DNA from 4 places in the Streptomyces sp. NPDC097617 genome. Region 1 is predicted to be linked to each of the others. Evidence: riboswitches for the same ligand, from Rfam matches in the RefSeq annotation. Region 1 holds a riboswitch; each other region holds the start of a gene.

The links. Region 1 has a riboswitch for cobalamin ahead of ACIQZO_RS16660 (ribonucleoside-diphosphate reductase subunit alpha). Riboswitches for the same ligand answer to the same signal wherever they lie in the genome.
Region 2: linked by a shared signal. The riboswitch ahead of ACIQZO_RS05080 (CoA-acylating methylmalonate-semialdehyde dehydrogenase) and the one ahead of ACIQZO_RS16660 (ribonucleoside-diphosphate reductase subunit alpha) in region 1 are both predicted to bind cobalamin.
Region 3: linked by a shared signal. The riboswitch ahead of metE (5-methyltetrahydropteroyltriglutamate--homocysteine S-methyltransferase) and the one ahead of ACIQZO_RS16660 (ribonucleoside-diphosphate reductase subunit alpha) in region 1 are both predicted to bind cobalamin.
Region 4: linked by a shared signal. The riboswitch ahead of ACIQZO_RS03675 (ABC transporter substrate-binding protein) and the one ahead of ACIQZO_RS16660 (ribonucleoside-diphosphate reductase subunit alpha) in region 1 are both predicted to bind cobalamin.

Annotation. Positions count from the first base shown of each region.
Region 1 covers NZ_JBIWCL010000008.1:229,215-232,387, reverse strand. Annotated here, with positions in the region: gene ACIQZO_RS16670 (Uma2 family endonuclease) at 1-582, opposite strand, end outside; gene ACIQZO_RS16665 (GNAT family N-acetyltransferase) at 660-1,157, shown strand; cobalamin riboswitch at 1,202-1,331, shown strand; gene ACIQZO_RS16660 (ribonucleoside-diphosphate reductase subunit alpha) at 1,474-3,173, shown strand, end outside.
Region 2 covers NZ_JBIWCL010000002.1:388,391-391,563, forward strand. Annotated here, with positions in the region: gene ACIQZO_RS05075 (acyl-CoA dehydrogenase family protein) at 1-69, opposite strand, end outside; gene ACIQZO_RS05080 (CoA-acylating methylmalonate-semialdehyde dehydrogenase) at 66-1,565, opposite strand; cobalamin riboswitch at 1,793-1,983, opposite strand; gene ACIQZO_RS05085 (cobalamin-binding protein) at 2,058-2,978, shown strand; gene ACIQZO_RS05090 (short-chain fatty acyl-CoA regulator family protein) at 3,037-3,173, opposite strand, start outside.
Region 3 covers NZ_JBIWCL010000002.1:376,879-380,051, forward strand. Annotated here, with positions in the region: gene ACIQZO_RS05020 (hypothetical protein) at 1-94, opposite strand, end outside; gene ACIQZO_RS05025 (hypothetical protein) at 287-502, opposite strand; gene ACIQZO_RS05030 (alpha/beta fold hydrolase) at 518-1,324, shown strand; cobalamin riboswitch at 1,547-1,775, shown strand; gene metE (5-methyltetrahydropteroyltriglutamate--homocysteine S-methyltransferase) at 1,939-3,173, shown strand, end outside.
Region 4 covers NZ_JBIWCL010000002.1:100,909-104,081, reverse strand. Annotated here, with positions in the region: gene ACIQZO_RS03685 (helix-turn-helix domain-containing protein) at 1-227, shown strand, start outside; gene ACIQZO_RS03680 (DUF4352 domain-containing protein) at 437-1,042, shown strand; cobalamin riboswitch at 1,266-1,405, shown strand; gene ACIQZO_RS03675 (ABC transporter substrate-binding protein) at 1,454-2,449, shown strand; gene ACIQZO_RS03670 (FecCD family ABC transporter permease) at 2,446-3,173, shown strand, end outside.

The sequences.
Region 1 (3,173 bases):
GCGCACCCAGTCCTTGAGTGGCTCGGTCGGGAAGGTGAACCCGACGGGTTCGGGCAGCTCGACATCCTTACCGAAGGGGATGGTGCGCACCGTCTCGTACAGCTTCCCGTCGGGATCGCTGTGGACATGTACCAGGCAGTTGTCCCGGTCGATGAGCAGGTAGACGGGGATGCCGGTCGCCGCGTAGGCGCGGGGCTTCGCCCTACGATCGCGTTCATCGGTGTCGGAGTCGTACGACGTAACCTCGACGACCATCAGCACAGGAGCCGGGTCGGCCCACTCCCCCTGCCCTTCGAATGCGCCGTCCGGGGCCAGGGAAGCATCCGGGCGGGCCCGACCCGAACGGTACTGCTCGACCTTCAGGCCGCGTTCGACGTGGAGCCAGACCTCGGGCCGGTGCTGCATGCACATGCGGGACAGCCACACCACGACTCGGTCGTGATCTCCATCAGGCACCGCCTTGACCCCCAGCTTCCCGTCGATGAATTCCAACCGCAGCCCCTCCACCTCTCTGGCGCCTATACGGGCGAGGGTCTCGAACTCCTCGGTCAGCATGTGGGGGCGATCGGTCATCACGGCCATGCCTCGCTCACCTTCCTCGACGGTGCTTCTCCGACGATAGCGGCGCCCGCCGACACCCGTCCTGCACACTCGACCGCATGGACATGGTGATCAGAACGGCGCTGCCCGCCGACTATGCGGATCTGGGTGAGATCACGGCCCGGGCCTACCTCGCCGACGGGCATCTGGACTTCAACGAGGAGGACCCCTACCTGGACGTGCTCCGCGACGTGGCCGGCCGCGCCGCCCGGGGCGAGGTGCTCGTCGCCGAGCGGGACGGCCGCCTGCTGGGCGGCGTGACCTTCGCCGCGCCCGGCAGTCCGCTCGCCGACATCGCCGCACCCGACGAGGCGGAGTTCCGGATGCTCGCGGTGGCCCACGAGGCGCGCGGCCAGGGCGCCGGCGACGCGCTGGTGCGGGCGTGCATCGAGCGGGCGCGGGCCATCGAGGGGGTCACGGGCCTCGTGCTCTCCACCCAGCGCAGCATGGCCGGCGCCCACCGGATCTACGTCCGGCTGGGCTTCGTCCGCACGCCGGAACGGGACTGGGCGCCGATCGAAGACCTGACACTCCTCACGTATCGGCTCAAGCTGTAGCCACGCCGACACTACATGTGGGGGTTGCAGCAACGGGCCGCCCCCACATGTATGCTCATGCCTGCTGTCGCCGCAGGGGAATCCGGTGCGAATCCGGAACTGTCCCGCAACGGTATGAAGTGTCCGGCTACCGGACGCCAAGTCCGAGGACCTGCCGACAGCGCGCCCGGCTCGACCGAACCGGGTGCCGACACGTCCGGGCCTCGCGGTTGGGCCGGTGGACGCCATGCGGGGTACGCGTTCTCGTCGCGCCCGCATGCGCCCGCTCGCGCCCCGCTCCGCCGATGACCGGGCCGAGCGAGGGAGAGCTCCCGCCGTGACCATCGCGCCTTCCGCACCGCGCGCCGAGTCCACTTCTGGCGACAACACCGAGGGCCCGGGGGCCACGCTGCTGCGTACCCTCACCGAACTGACGGCGGACCTCCCCGACACCGACCCCGGCCGGGTCGCGGCCTCCGCGCTGCGCGGCCGCAGCTCCGCCGCCGACGACGCCGAACTGCGCGGACTGGCCACGGAGGCCGCCGCCGGTCTGATCTCCGAGGATCCGGCCTACTCCCGGCTCGCCGCCCGCCTGCTGACGCTGGCCGTGCGCGACGAGGCCGCGAGCCAGGGCTCGACCTCCTTCTCGGCCTCCGTCGAGGTCGGCCACCGCGAGGGGCTCATCGCCGACCGCACGGCCGAGTTCGTCCGGACCCACGCGAGCCGCCTGGACTCGCTCGTCGAGCTCACCCTCACCGAGGGCGCCGACGACCGCTTCGGCTTCTTCGGCCTGCGCACCCTGCACAGCCGCTACCTGCTGCGCCACCCGATCACCCGTCAGGTCATCGAGACCCCGCAGTACTTCATGCTGCGCGTGGCCTGCGGTCTCGCCGCGGACGACAGCGTGCAGGCCGTCGAGGAAGTGGCCTCGCTGTACCGGCTGATGAGCCGCCTGGACTACCTGCCGTCCTCCCCCACGCTCTTCAACTCCGGCACCCGGCACCCGCAGATGTCCTCCTGCTACCTGCTGGACTCCCCGCTGGACGAGCTCGACTCGATCTACGACCGCTACCACCAGGTCGCCCGCCTCTCCAAGCACGCCGGCGGCATCGGCCTCTCGTACTCCCGCATCCGCGCCCGCGGTTCGCTGATCCGCGGCACCAACGGCCACTCCAACGGCATCGTGCCGTTCCTGAAGACGCTCGACGCCTCCGTCGCCGCCGTGAACCAGGGCGGCCGCCGCAAGGGCGCCGCCGCCGTCTACCTGGAGACCTGGCACGCGGACATCGAGGAGTTCCTGGAGCTCCGCGACAACACCGGTGAGGACCAGCGCCGTACGCACAACCTGAACCTCGCCCACTGGGTGCCGGACGAGTTCATGCGCCGCGTGAACGCCGACGCCGACTGGTCGCTATTCTCCCCGGCCGACGTGCCCGAGCTGGTCGACCTGTGGGGCGACGCGTTCGACGCCGCCTACCGCAAGGCCGAGGCGGACGGCCTGGCCCGCAAGAGCATGCCCGCCCGCGAGCTGTACGGCCGGATGATGCGCACCCTCGCGCAGACCGGCCAGGGCTGGATGACCTTCAAGGACGCCTCCAACCGCACGGCGAACCAGACCGCCGAGCCGGGCACCGTCGTGCACTCCTCGAACCTGTGCACCGAGATCATCGAGGTCACCAACGACGGCGAGACCGCCGTCTGCAACCTCGGATCGGTCAACCTGGGCGCGTTCGTCATCGACACGGCGGACGGCCCCGAGATCGACTGGGAGCGGATCGACGAGACCGTCCGCACCGCCGTCACCTTCCTCGACCGCGTGGTGGACATCAACTTCTACCCGACCGAGCAGGCCGGCCGCTCCAACGCCCGCTGGCGGCCGGTGGGCCTGGGCGCGATGGGCCTCCAGGACGTCTTCTTCAAGCTGAAGCTGCCCTTCGACTCCCCCGAGGCGAAGGCCCTGTCCACCAAGCTCTCCGAGCGCATCATGCTGGCCGCCTACGAGGCCTCGTGCGACCTCGCCGAGCGCAGCGGCCCGCT
Region 2 (3,173 bases), on a different contig from region 1:
CTGGGCGAAGTCGAGGGTGACCTCCGCGAGGGCGAGCTGGTCCTCGGTGAGGATGGTCACGGCGCTCATCCCATCGTCGGGATGGTGAAGCTCGCGCCCTCCTTGGCCCCGGAGGGCCAGCGCGAGGTGACGGTCTTGGTGCGGGTGTAGAAGCGGATGGAGTCGGGGCCGTGCTGGTTCAGGTCGCCGAAGCCGGACCGCTTCCAGCCGCCGAAGGTGTGGTAGGCGACGGGCACGGGGATCGGCACGTTGACGCCGACCATGCCGGCGCCCACCCGGCGGGTGAAGTCGCGCGCCGTGTCGCCGTCGCGGGTGAAGATCGCGACGCCGTTGCCGTAGGGGTGCTCGGTGGGCAGCCGCAGGGCTTCCTCGTAGTCGGCGGCCCGTACGACGGACAGCACCGGGCCGAAGATCTCCTCGCGGTAGATCCGCATCTGCGGGGTCACGCGGTCGAAGAGGGTGGCTCCGGCGAAGTAGCCGTTCTCGTGCCCGGGCAGGGTGAACCCGCGTCCGTCGACGACGAGTTCGGCGCCTTCGGTGGCTCCGATTCCGACGTAGCGGTTCACCCGGTCGAGGGCGTCCCGGCTGACCAGCGGCCCGAAGTCGGACCCGGGGTCGTCGGAGCGGCCCACGCGCAGCGTGGCGATGCGCTCCGTCAACTTGGCGACCAGTGCGTTCGCTGTCTCCTCGCCGACGGGGACGGCGACGGCGATGGCCATGCAGCCCTCGCCGGCCGAGCCGTAGCCGGCGCCGATGAGCGCCTCCACGGCCTGGTCCAGGTCGGCGTCGGGCATGACGATCATGTGGTTCTTGGCGCCGCCGAAGCACTGGGCGCGCTTGCCGTGGGCGGCGGCGGTGGCGTAGATGTGCGCGGCGATCGGGGTGGAGCCGACGAAGCCGAGGGCCTGTACGCGCGGGTCCTCGAGGAGGGTGTCGACGGCCTCCTTGCCGCCGTTGACCACATTGAGCACACCCGGCGGCAGGCCGGCCTCGAGGAACAGCTCGGCGAGGCGCAGCGGGACGGACGGGTCGCGCTCGGAGGGCTTCAGGATGAAGGAGTTGCCGCAGGCCAGAGCGGGCGCGGCCTGCCACAGGGGGATCATCGCGGGGAAGTTGAAGGGGGTGATGCCGGCGACCACGCCCAGCGGCGAGCGCAGTGAATGGACGTCGATGCCGGTGCCGGCGTTGTCGGTGAATTCACCCTTGAGCAGGTGCGGGATTCCGGCCGCGAACTCGACCACCTCCAAACCGCGTTGCAGGTCGCCGTGGGCGTCGGCGACGGTCTTGCCGTGCTCGGCGGACAGCAGCCGGGCCAGCGCGTCACGTTCGCCCTCGACGAGCTGGAGGAAGCGCAGCATGACGCGGGCGCGCCGCTGCGGATTCCACTGGCCCCATTCCTGCTGGGCCTCCTCGGCGTTGGCGATCGCCGCCTCGGTGTCGGCGCGTCCGGCCAGCGGGACCCGGGCCTGGACCGTGCCGGTGTTGGGGTCGTACACGTCGGCGAAGAGACCGGACGTGCCGGTGGTGTGCTTTCCGCCGATGAAGTGGGTGAGCTCGCGGACCATCGAAGCCTGCTCTCGTCAGGTGAGGATCCGAGGAAGGCGCGGCGCGGGGCGCGGTACGGCACCGATCGGGGTGCGCACCGCGGATCCGGCCGCGGGACAGGGGAGGGCGGGGCGCCCTCGTCGAGTCACGAACGCGGGGACAGGGCCTCGCCGTTCGGATACTCCGCCGGATCACCTGGGCCGTGGTCACGTACCGGTGCCATGCGTGTCTGCTCCATCCTCGTGGACAACACGGAACACCCCACGGCCGGTATCCTGACTCCTGGATCAACGCACGCTCTTCGGCCTTCCCGACGGATGGATTCCGTCAGTGGCCTGTACTGCTGAAGAGCGCACTTCCCAGTCACAGTGGCGGGACCGCGCCGGATTCACACCGGCTTCCCTGCACCGCGGGCTTGCCACGAACATATAGTTGGACGTCCTAGTAAGTCCACCCCCGAGTGGCGGCGCGGACGGGTGAAAGGCCCCCGGACCAGGGCCTACAGTCGGAGAATGCGCATTGTTTCGCTGCTGCCCGCGGCCACCGACATCGTGGCGGAACTCGGGCTCGCCGCCGATCTGGTGGGTCGTACCCACGAGTGCGACTGGCCCCCGCGGGCCGTGGCCGGCGTGCCCGTGGTGACCTCCGCCGAGTTCTCGGCGGACACCCTGAGCAGCCGGGAGATCTCCGACGCCGTCGGCGGCGCCGCGCACAGCGGATCCTCGCTCTACACCCTCGACACGGAAGCCCTCGGCGCCCTGGCTCCCGAGGCGGTCCTGACCCAGGACCTGTGCGACGTCTGCGCCGTCTCCTACGCGGGGGTCAGCCGGGCGGTACGGGTCCTGGACCGCGGGCCCCGGGTGCTGAGTCTGGAGCCGCGCACCCTGGGCGACGTACTGGACTGCCTGGTCACGGTGGGTGAGCTGCTCGGTGTGGGGGAACGCGCCCGGGAGCGGCGGAAGGCGCTCGCCGCGCGCCTCGATGCCGTACGGGCGCGGACCGCAGGACGGCCGCGGCCCCGCGTCGTGGCGATCGAATGGCTCGACCCCCTCTGGCCGGCCGGCCACTGGGTGCCCGAGCAGATCACCTGCGCGGGTGGCGAGCCCCTGATCGCCGCCCCGGGCGAGCACACCCGGCCCATGGACTGGGAGGCGGTCCGAGCCGCCCGCCCGGACGTACTCCTGGTCGTGCCCTGCGGGTTCAGTCCGGAGCGCACCCTGCGCGAGCGGGCGCTGCTGACGTCCCTGCCCCGGTGGGAGGACCTGCCGGCGGTGCGGTCCGGTGAGGTGTGGGTGCTGGACGGTCCCGCCTACTTCAACCGGCCGGGCCCCCGCGTGGTGCGCGGCGCGGAGGTGCTGGCGCACGCACTGCACGGGGTCCGGGTCGGCGAGCCGGTGACGGCGGCCGAAGCCTTCCGACTGGACCAAAGCTGATGGGCTCCGGCTGACGGGTGCGGGCCGACGGGTGCCGCCCGGCGCGGGCCGCGCCATGTCACGGTGTACGGTCGGCGACCCGGTACGGGACGAAGGTGCTGGTGTTCTCGTCCACGGCCAGCGGGCGCCCGAGCGGCGGCACGGCCCGCTGGGGGCAGTCGAGCCGTTCGCAGAGGCGGCAGCCCATGCCGATGG
Region 3 (3,173 bases), on a different contig from region 1:
GAGCGGCCGCCGCTGCCGGCATGGCCAGTGCTCCCAGGAGCATGGCTCCCGACACGGCCGCGACACCCCGCGCAGCCCAAGCGAACTTCCTCATATCCACCCTTCCGTCGAACGCGAGCCCGCCCCCGTCAGCCGGAGGCCGGGCCTTGGCGGGGAAGAACCTCGCACGCCCGCACACGCAGATCCGCACACCATTCCGAATGATCACCTGCACGGGTGACGCGCGCACCGCCCAATGGGCGGCACACGGGCGGCGCGCGAACGGCACACAGCTGCGCCCGTTCGCTCAGCCCTTCGCGGCGGGGTCGAGCGGCCGCTTGTAGTACCGCCAGGGGAACCAGCCCGCGCCGACGGGGATCCAGCCCTCCGCCTCCATCCGCCGGTGGCGGCCGCCGGAGGAGAGCGTCACCCGGCAGTGCTCCCACGGGTGCGCGGAGGCCTCCACCTCGAGGAAGAGGGGGCCGTAGCCGACCAGGTGCCAGCCCTCGCGTCCGGCCTGCACACCGGCACCCTGCGCGTGACCGGCGCGACCCTGCACTACGAAGTACGCGGCCGGGGCCCGCTCCTGCTGCTGATCCCCGGAGGGGCGGGCGGCGCGGCCTCCTTCGACGAGATCGCCGACGACCTGGCCGCCGAGTACACCGTCGCGACGTACGATCCGCGCGGCATGTCCGGGAGCACCCTGGACGACCCCGCGGCCGCGCAGCGGGTGGCCGAGCACGCCGATGACGCCCTGCGGATACTGGATCTGCTCTCCCCCGGTGCGCCCGCCCGGGTGTTCGGCACCAGCTCGGGCGCGATCGTCGCCCTGCACCTGCTCACCGCGCGCCCCGAGCGCATCGAACGCGTCATCGCGCACGAGCCGCCGGTGGTGGAGGTGCTGCCGGACGCGCCCGCGCACCGGGCTCTCCTGGCCCGCGTACGGGAGACGCTCGACGGTCAGGGGCTCATGCCGGCGATGGCCGTGTTCGCCGCGGGCCTGAAGAAGGAAGGCAAGACCGCCGGGCCGAAGTCCGCGGTCGAGCTTCCGCCACAGGCGACGGCCCGGGCCGAGCGGACGATGGTCAACCTGCCGTACTTCGTCGGGCGGATCGTGCCCGCCTTCATGTCCTACGCCCCTGACGTAGACCGGCTGGAGGCGCTGGCGGACCGGCTCGTGCTCGCCGGCGGGGAGGACTCCCGCGGCGAACTGCCGTACCGTCCGGCCGCTTTCCTGGCCGAGCGGTTCGGCGCGGAGCTCCAGCACTTCCCCGGCGGGCACACCGGCCGGACGACGCACCCCGCCGGGTTCGGCGAACGGCTCCGGAAGGCGTTGCGCGCGTAGCGGGCCGGGCGGGATCCTCACCGTCGACCCCGACCTGCGCAGCCACGTGCCGTACCCGGTGATCGCGGACCGCTGTCCGCTGGCTCCGGACCGCTGACTCCGGACCGCTGACTCCGGACCGCTGACTCCGGACGGCAGGCCGCAGGCCGCACCGCAGGGGCGTGTCTCATTTCCGTCGTCCGGCATGTGGACGGCTGCACTCGCCCTCCAGTGACTCCGCCTAGTGTGGTTTCCGCAGCTGGTTCGCCCCGTCCGCCAGGCGGGATGCGTCGTAAGAGGGAACCCGGTGGGAATCCGGGACTGCCCCGCAGCGGTGAGCGGGAACGACCGCCGTCATACGCACTGGGACCGGACAACGGTCCTGGGAAGCGACGGCCAGTAGGTGCCCGCCGGGAGAGCCCGGCAGGCGTGCCCGCGAGTCCGAAGACCTGCCCGTTGCCCGCACGCGACCGTTCGCGTGCGGCCATTTCGGTGACCTCGTGGGCGGGTCGGCGTACACAGCGAGCGGCGCGTACGGGATTTCCCGCGACGTGGGCCGCCCGCTCTGGCGTTTCCCTTCGCGTCCGCGTCCCGTCGCCGGGATGTTCAGGACACATCTCGCGAAGGAGAGTTCCGTGACATCGAAGCCCGCAGCCGCGGCGGCACGCGCCACCGTGTACGGCTACCCCCGCCAGGGCCAGAACCGCGAACTGAAGAAGGCCGTCGAGGGCTACTGGAAGGGCCGGGTCACCGCGGACGCCCTCCGGGAGACCGCGGCCGGCCTCCGCCGTGCGAACTGGCGGCAGTTGGCCGACGCCGGCATCACCGAGGTGCCGACCGGTGACTTCTCGTACTACGACCACGTCCTGGACACCAGTGTCATGGTCGGGGCCGTTCCCGAACGGCACCGCGCGGCCGTCGAGGCCGGCGCGCTCGACGGTTTCTTCGCGATGGCCCGCGGCACCCAGGACGTCGCCCCGCTGGAGATGACCAAGTGGTTCGACACCAACTACCACTACCTCGTCCCCGAACTCGGCCCCGACACCGTCTTCACCGCCGACTCCACCAAGCAGGTCGCCGAGCTGCGGGAAGCCCTCGCGCTGGACCACACGGCCCGCCCGGTCCTGGTCGGCCCCGTCACCTACCTGCTGCTGGCCAAGCCCGCCCCCGGCGTGGCCGATGACTTCCAGCCGATCACCCTGCTCGACCGGCTGCTGCCGGTCTACGCCGAAGTCCTGGCCGACCTGCGCGCCGCCGGGGCCGAGTGGGTGCAGTTGGACGAGCCCGCCCTGGTCCAGGACCGCACCCCCGCCGACCTGAACGCCGCCGCCCGCGCCTACCGTGAGCTCGGCGCGCCGGCCGACCGTCCCAAGCTGCTCGTCGCCTCCTACTTCGGCCGGCTCGGCGACGCCCTCCCGGTGCTCGCCGCGGCCCCCGTCGAGGGACTCGCCCTGGACTTCACCGACGGCGCCTTCGCAAACCTCGACGACCTCGCCGCCGTCGGCGGACTGCCCGGCAAGCGGCTCGTCGCCGGTGTGGTCAACGGCCGCAACATCTGGATCAACGACTACCAGAAGTCCCTGAGCACCCTCGGCACCCTGCTCGGCCTCGCCGACCGGGTCGACGTCGCGGCGTCCTGCTCCCTGCTGCACGTCCCGCTGGACGCCGACGCCGAACGCGAGATCGACCCCCAGATCCGGCGCTGGCTTGCCTTCGCCCGCCAGAAGACCACCGAGATCACCACCCTCGCCCGCGGCCTCGCCCAGGGCACGGACGCCATCGCCGCCGAACTCGCCGCCAACCGGGCCGACCTCGCCTCCCGCACCGGCTCCGCCATCACCCACGACCCGGCCGTACGCGCCCGCACCGC
Region 4 (3,173 bases), on a different contig from region 1:
TCCCGCGTGCGGTGGAGCAGCGCACGGTCCGGCCGCTGGAGACCTTCCACGTCTACGACGACACGTTCGTCTCCGTGGAGCTTCTCTCGGCGGAGGTCAACATCATGCAGCCCACGGAGATCGCGCTTTACTTGAAGGCGTTCGAGCAGCTGCGCGGCATGGCCGTATACGGCGCCGCCGCCCGCGCGCTGGTCGTCAGCGCCATCGAGGCGCTCGGCCACGCCTGACCCCGGACGCACGAAAGCGCCCATTCCCCGTTTGGTGGATCCGTTCACCCGCTCCCGGGGCGAGTGCGGAGCAACCCCCGTGGGAACGTTCGAGGATGGATCCGACCCAGTGGTTGAACTTTTGATTGTCACGGTTCGGACACTGCCGCCCCTTGTCACCCGTCCGCCCATACGGTGACCGCATTCGCACCAGTCCCCTGGGGGTTCTCATGTCGCAGCAGTTTCCACCGACCGGCCAGCAGGGCGGATTCGGATACCCACCCCCACCGCAGCCCAAGAAGGCCAGCGCCGGAAAGATCGTTGGGTTCTCGTGCCTCGGCATCGTGGGCCTGTTAGTCCTCCTCGGCATCATCGGCGCGCTACTCGGCGGCGGCGACGGGGACGACAAGGCAACGGCAACGAAGGATCCTGACACGTCGCAGGCCGCAGCGCCGTCGGTGCCCGCGAAGTCGGCCGACACGAAGACATCGGCCGCGCCCGAGAAGAAGTCGGCGGTCGCCGTGGTGGCGAAGAAGGCGGCGTTCAAGGCGTCGATTCTGGCGAAGGGCGATGGCTACACCAGCGTGTCCGTCACCGTCACCAACAACAGCAGCAAGGAGATCAGCGTCAACCCGCTCTATTTCACGATCACCGACACCGCGGGTACCAAGCACACCATCGAACTGGCCGCTGACGAGAACCAGATCGCAACCGTCGACCTCGCCCCCGGGGAGAACGTCACGGGCAGCATTACGGGCAAGGGCAGCTTCACAGCGAAGACCGTGACCTACACCGACGGACTCATCGGGGACGCAGTTCGAGCTGACGTCTCGTAAGGCGTCGCCACACCTCCGCAGTGGATCGCCTGTGGCTGCGTTCCGCTGCGGGGAGCGAACGTTCGACGGTACCTACGCGTCAGGCGCCGAGTGGTGCGGGAGGAATTCTCGGACCTCAGATCGCTGCAGGCGGCAACTCACCGACGCGGCCTCCAACGGCGGGGCCCGGCGGATGTGGGGCAGGCCGGGGGGGCCGGGCCTTGGGGGCCGGTGGCCTGGCCGCCTTCTGGCAGACTGGGCGCGTTACCCAGGCGGTGCAGGACAGGAAACCGGTGTGATTCCGGTGCGGTCCCGCCACTGTGACCGGTCGTTCCCCCGTGGGGGGCCGGGAGTCAGACACTGACGCACCGCCTCTGCTCGCTCTTTCACGTCGACCAGGGGACGCGGATCCCCCGGAGAGGCCCCGTCATGCTGTCGCGTTCCCGCGCCGCCCTGCGCGCGCTCATACCCGTCGCACTCCTGATACCCCTGGCCGCGTGCGCCGGTTCCCCCGAGGCGTCGAAGGACAAGGCCGCCGGGGACCCCGCCGCCGCGCCCGGCTTTCCGTACACCCTCACCAACTGCGGTGTGAGCAGCACCTACCAGGCCCCGCCGCAGCGCGCGGTCGCCATGAACCAGCACGCCACCGAGCTGCTGCTCGCCCTCGGGCTGGAGGACCGGATCGCCGGGTCCGCCTACCTCGACGACGCCGTGCTTCCCGTGTACCGGCCCGCCTACGACAAGATCAAGGTGCTGGCCAAGGAGTACCCCTCCAAGGAGGTCCTGCTCGGCGCCGACCCCGACTTCGTCTACGGCGGCTACGCCAGCGCCTTCGACAAGGGGCAGGGCCGCGACCGCGAGGGACTCGCCAAGACCGGTATCAACTCCCGTCTCAACGTGGAGTACTGCACCGAGGGCAAGGTCGGCCTCGACCAGCTGAAGACCGAGATCACCGAAGTCGCGCGGACCTTCGGCGTGCCCGAGCGTGGCGCGAAGCTCGTCGAGGACGAGCAGCGCCGCATCGACGCCGTGACCACCCGGGTCAAGGACCGGGCCCGGCCGTCCGTCTTCGTCTACGACTCCGGGGAAGCCTCCGCCGCGACCTCCGGCGGCAACGGCATCGGCAACGAGATCGTCTCGCTCTCCGGCGGCACGAACGTCTTCGCCGACCTCAAGGACACCTTCGGCGACGTCTCGTGGGAGCAGGTCATCGAGCGCCGGCCCGCGGTCGTCCTCATCTACGACTACGGCGGCACCACGGTCGAGGCCAAGAAGCAGCGCCTGTTGAACGACCCCGCGCTCGCCGAGGTTCCCGCCGTCAAGAACAAGCGGTTCGTCGTGCTGCCGCTGTCCTCGGCCGTCCTCGGCGTGCGCGTCGCCGACGCCGTCGAGTCGCTGGGCAGCCAGCTCCACCCCGCCGCCCCGTGAGGCTGCGCACCGCCGCCGTCCTCCTCGTCCTGGTCGTCGCGCTCATCGCCTCGGCGGTGGCGGGCCTGGTGCTGGGGGCGGTACGGATCGCCCCCGACCGGGTCTTCGACATCATCCTCGGCGGCCTGTCGGGTGAGCGGCGCACCGGTGCGTTCGCCGCCATCGTCTGGGACGTGCGGCTGCCGCGCGTCCTCCTCGGGGCCGTCGTCGGCGCCGGGCTGGCGGTCGCGGGCACCGTGCTGCAAGCCCTCGTACGCAATGAGCTCGCCGACCCCTTCCTGCTCGGCGCCTCGTCCGGAGCCTCCGCCGGAGCCGTCCTCGTGATCGTCTTCGGTACGGGGGCCTTCGCGTTCGGCATGGGCCTGCCGCTCGCCGCCTTCGCCGGCTCCATGGCCGCGCTCGTCGCCGTCTACGCGATGGCCCGGCGCGGCGGAACCATGACCACCGGACGGCTCACCCTCGCCGGCGTCGCCGTCCAGTACGTCCTGTCCGCGCTCACCAGCCTCGTCCTCGTGCTCTCCGCGCACCCCGACCAGATCCGCTCCGCCCTCTTCTGGACGCTCGGCGGCCTCGGCGGGGCCCGCTGGGACGAACTGGCCCTGCCCGCCCTCGCGCTGCTCCTCGGCACAAGCCTGCTCATCGCCCTTGCCCGGCCGCTCGACCTGCTGCTGGCGGGGGAGGAGGGCGCGCGCACCCTGGGCCTCGACACCGCGCGCTTCCGCGC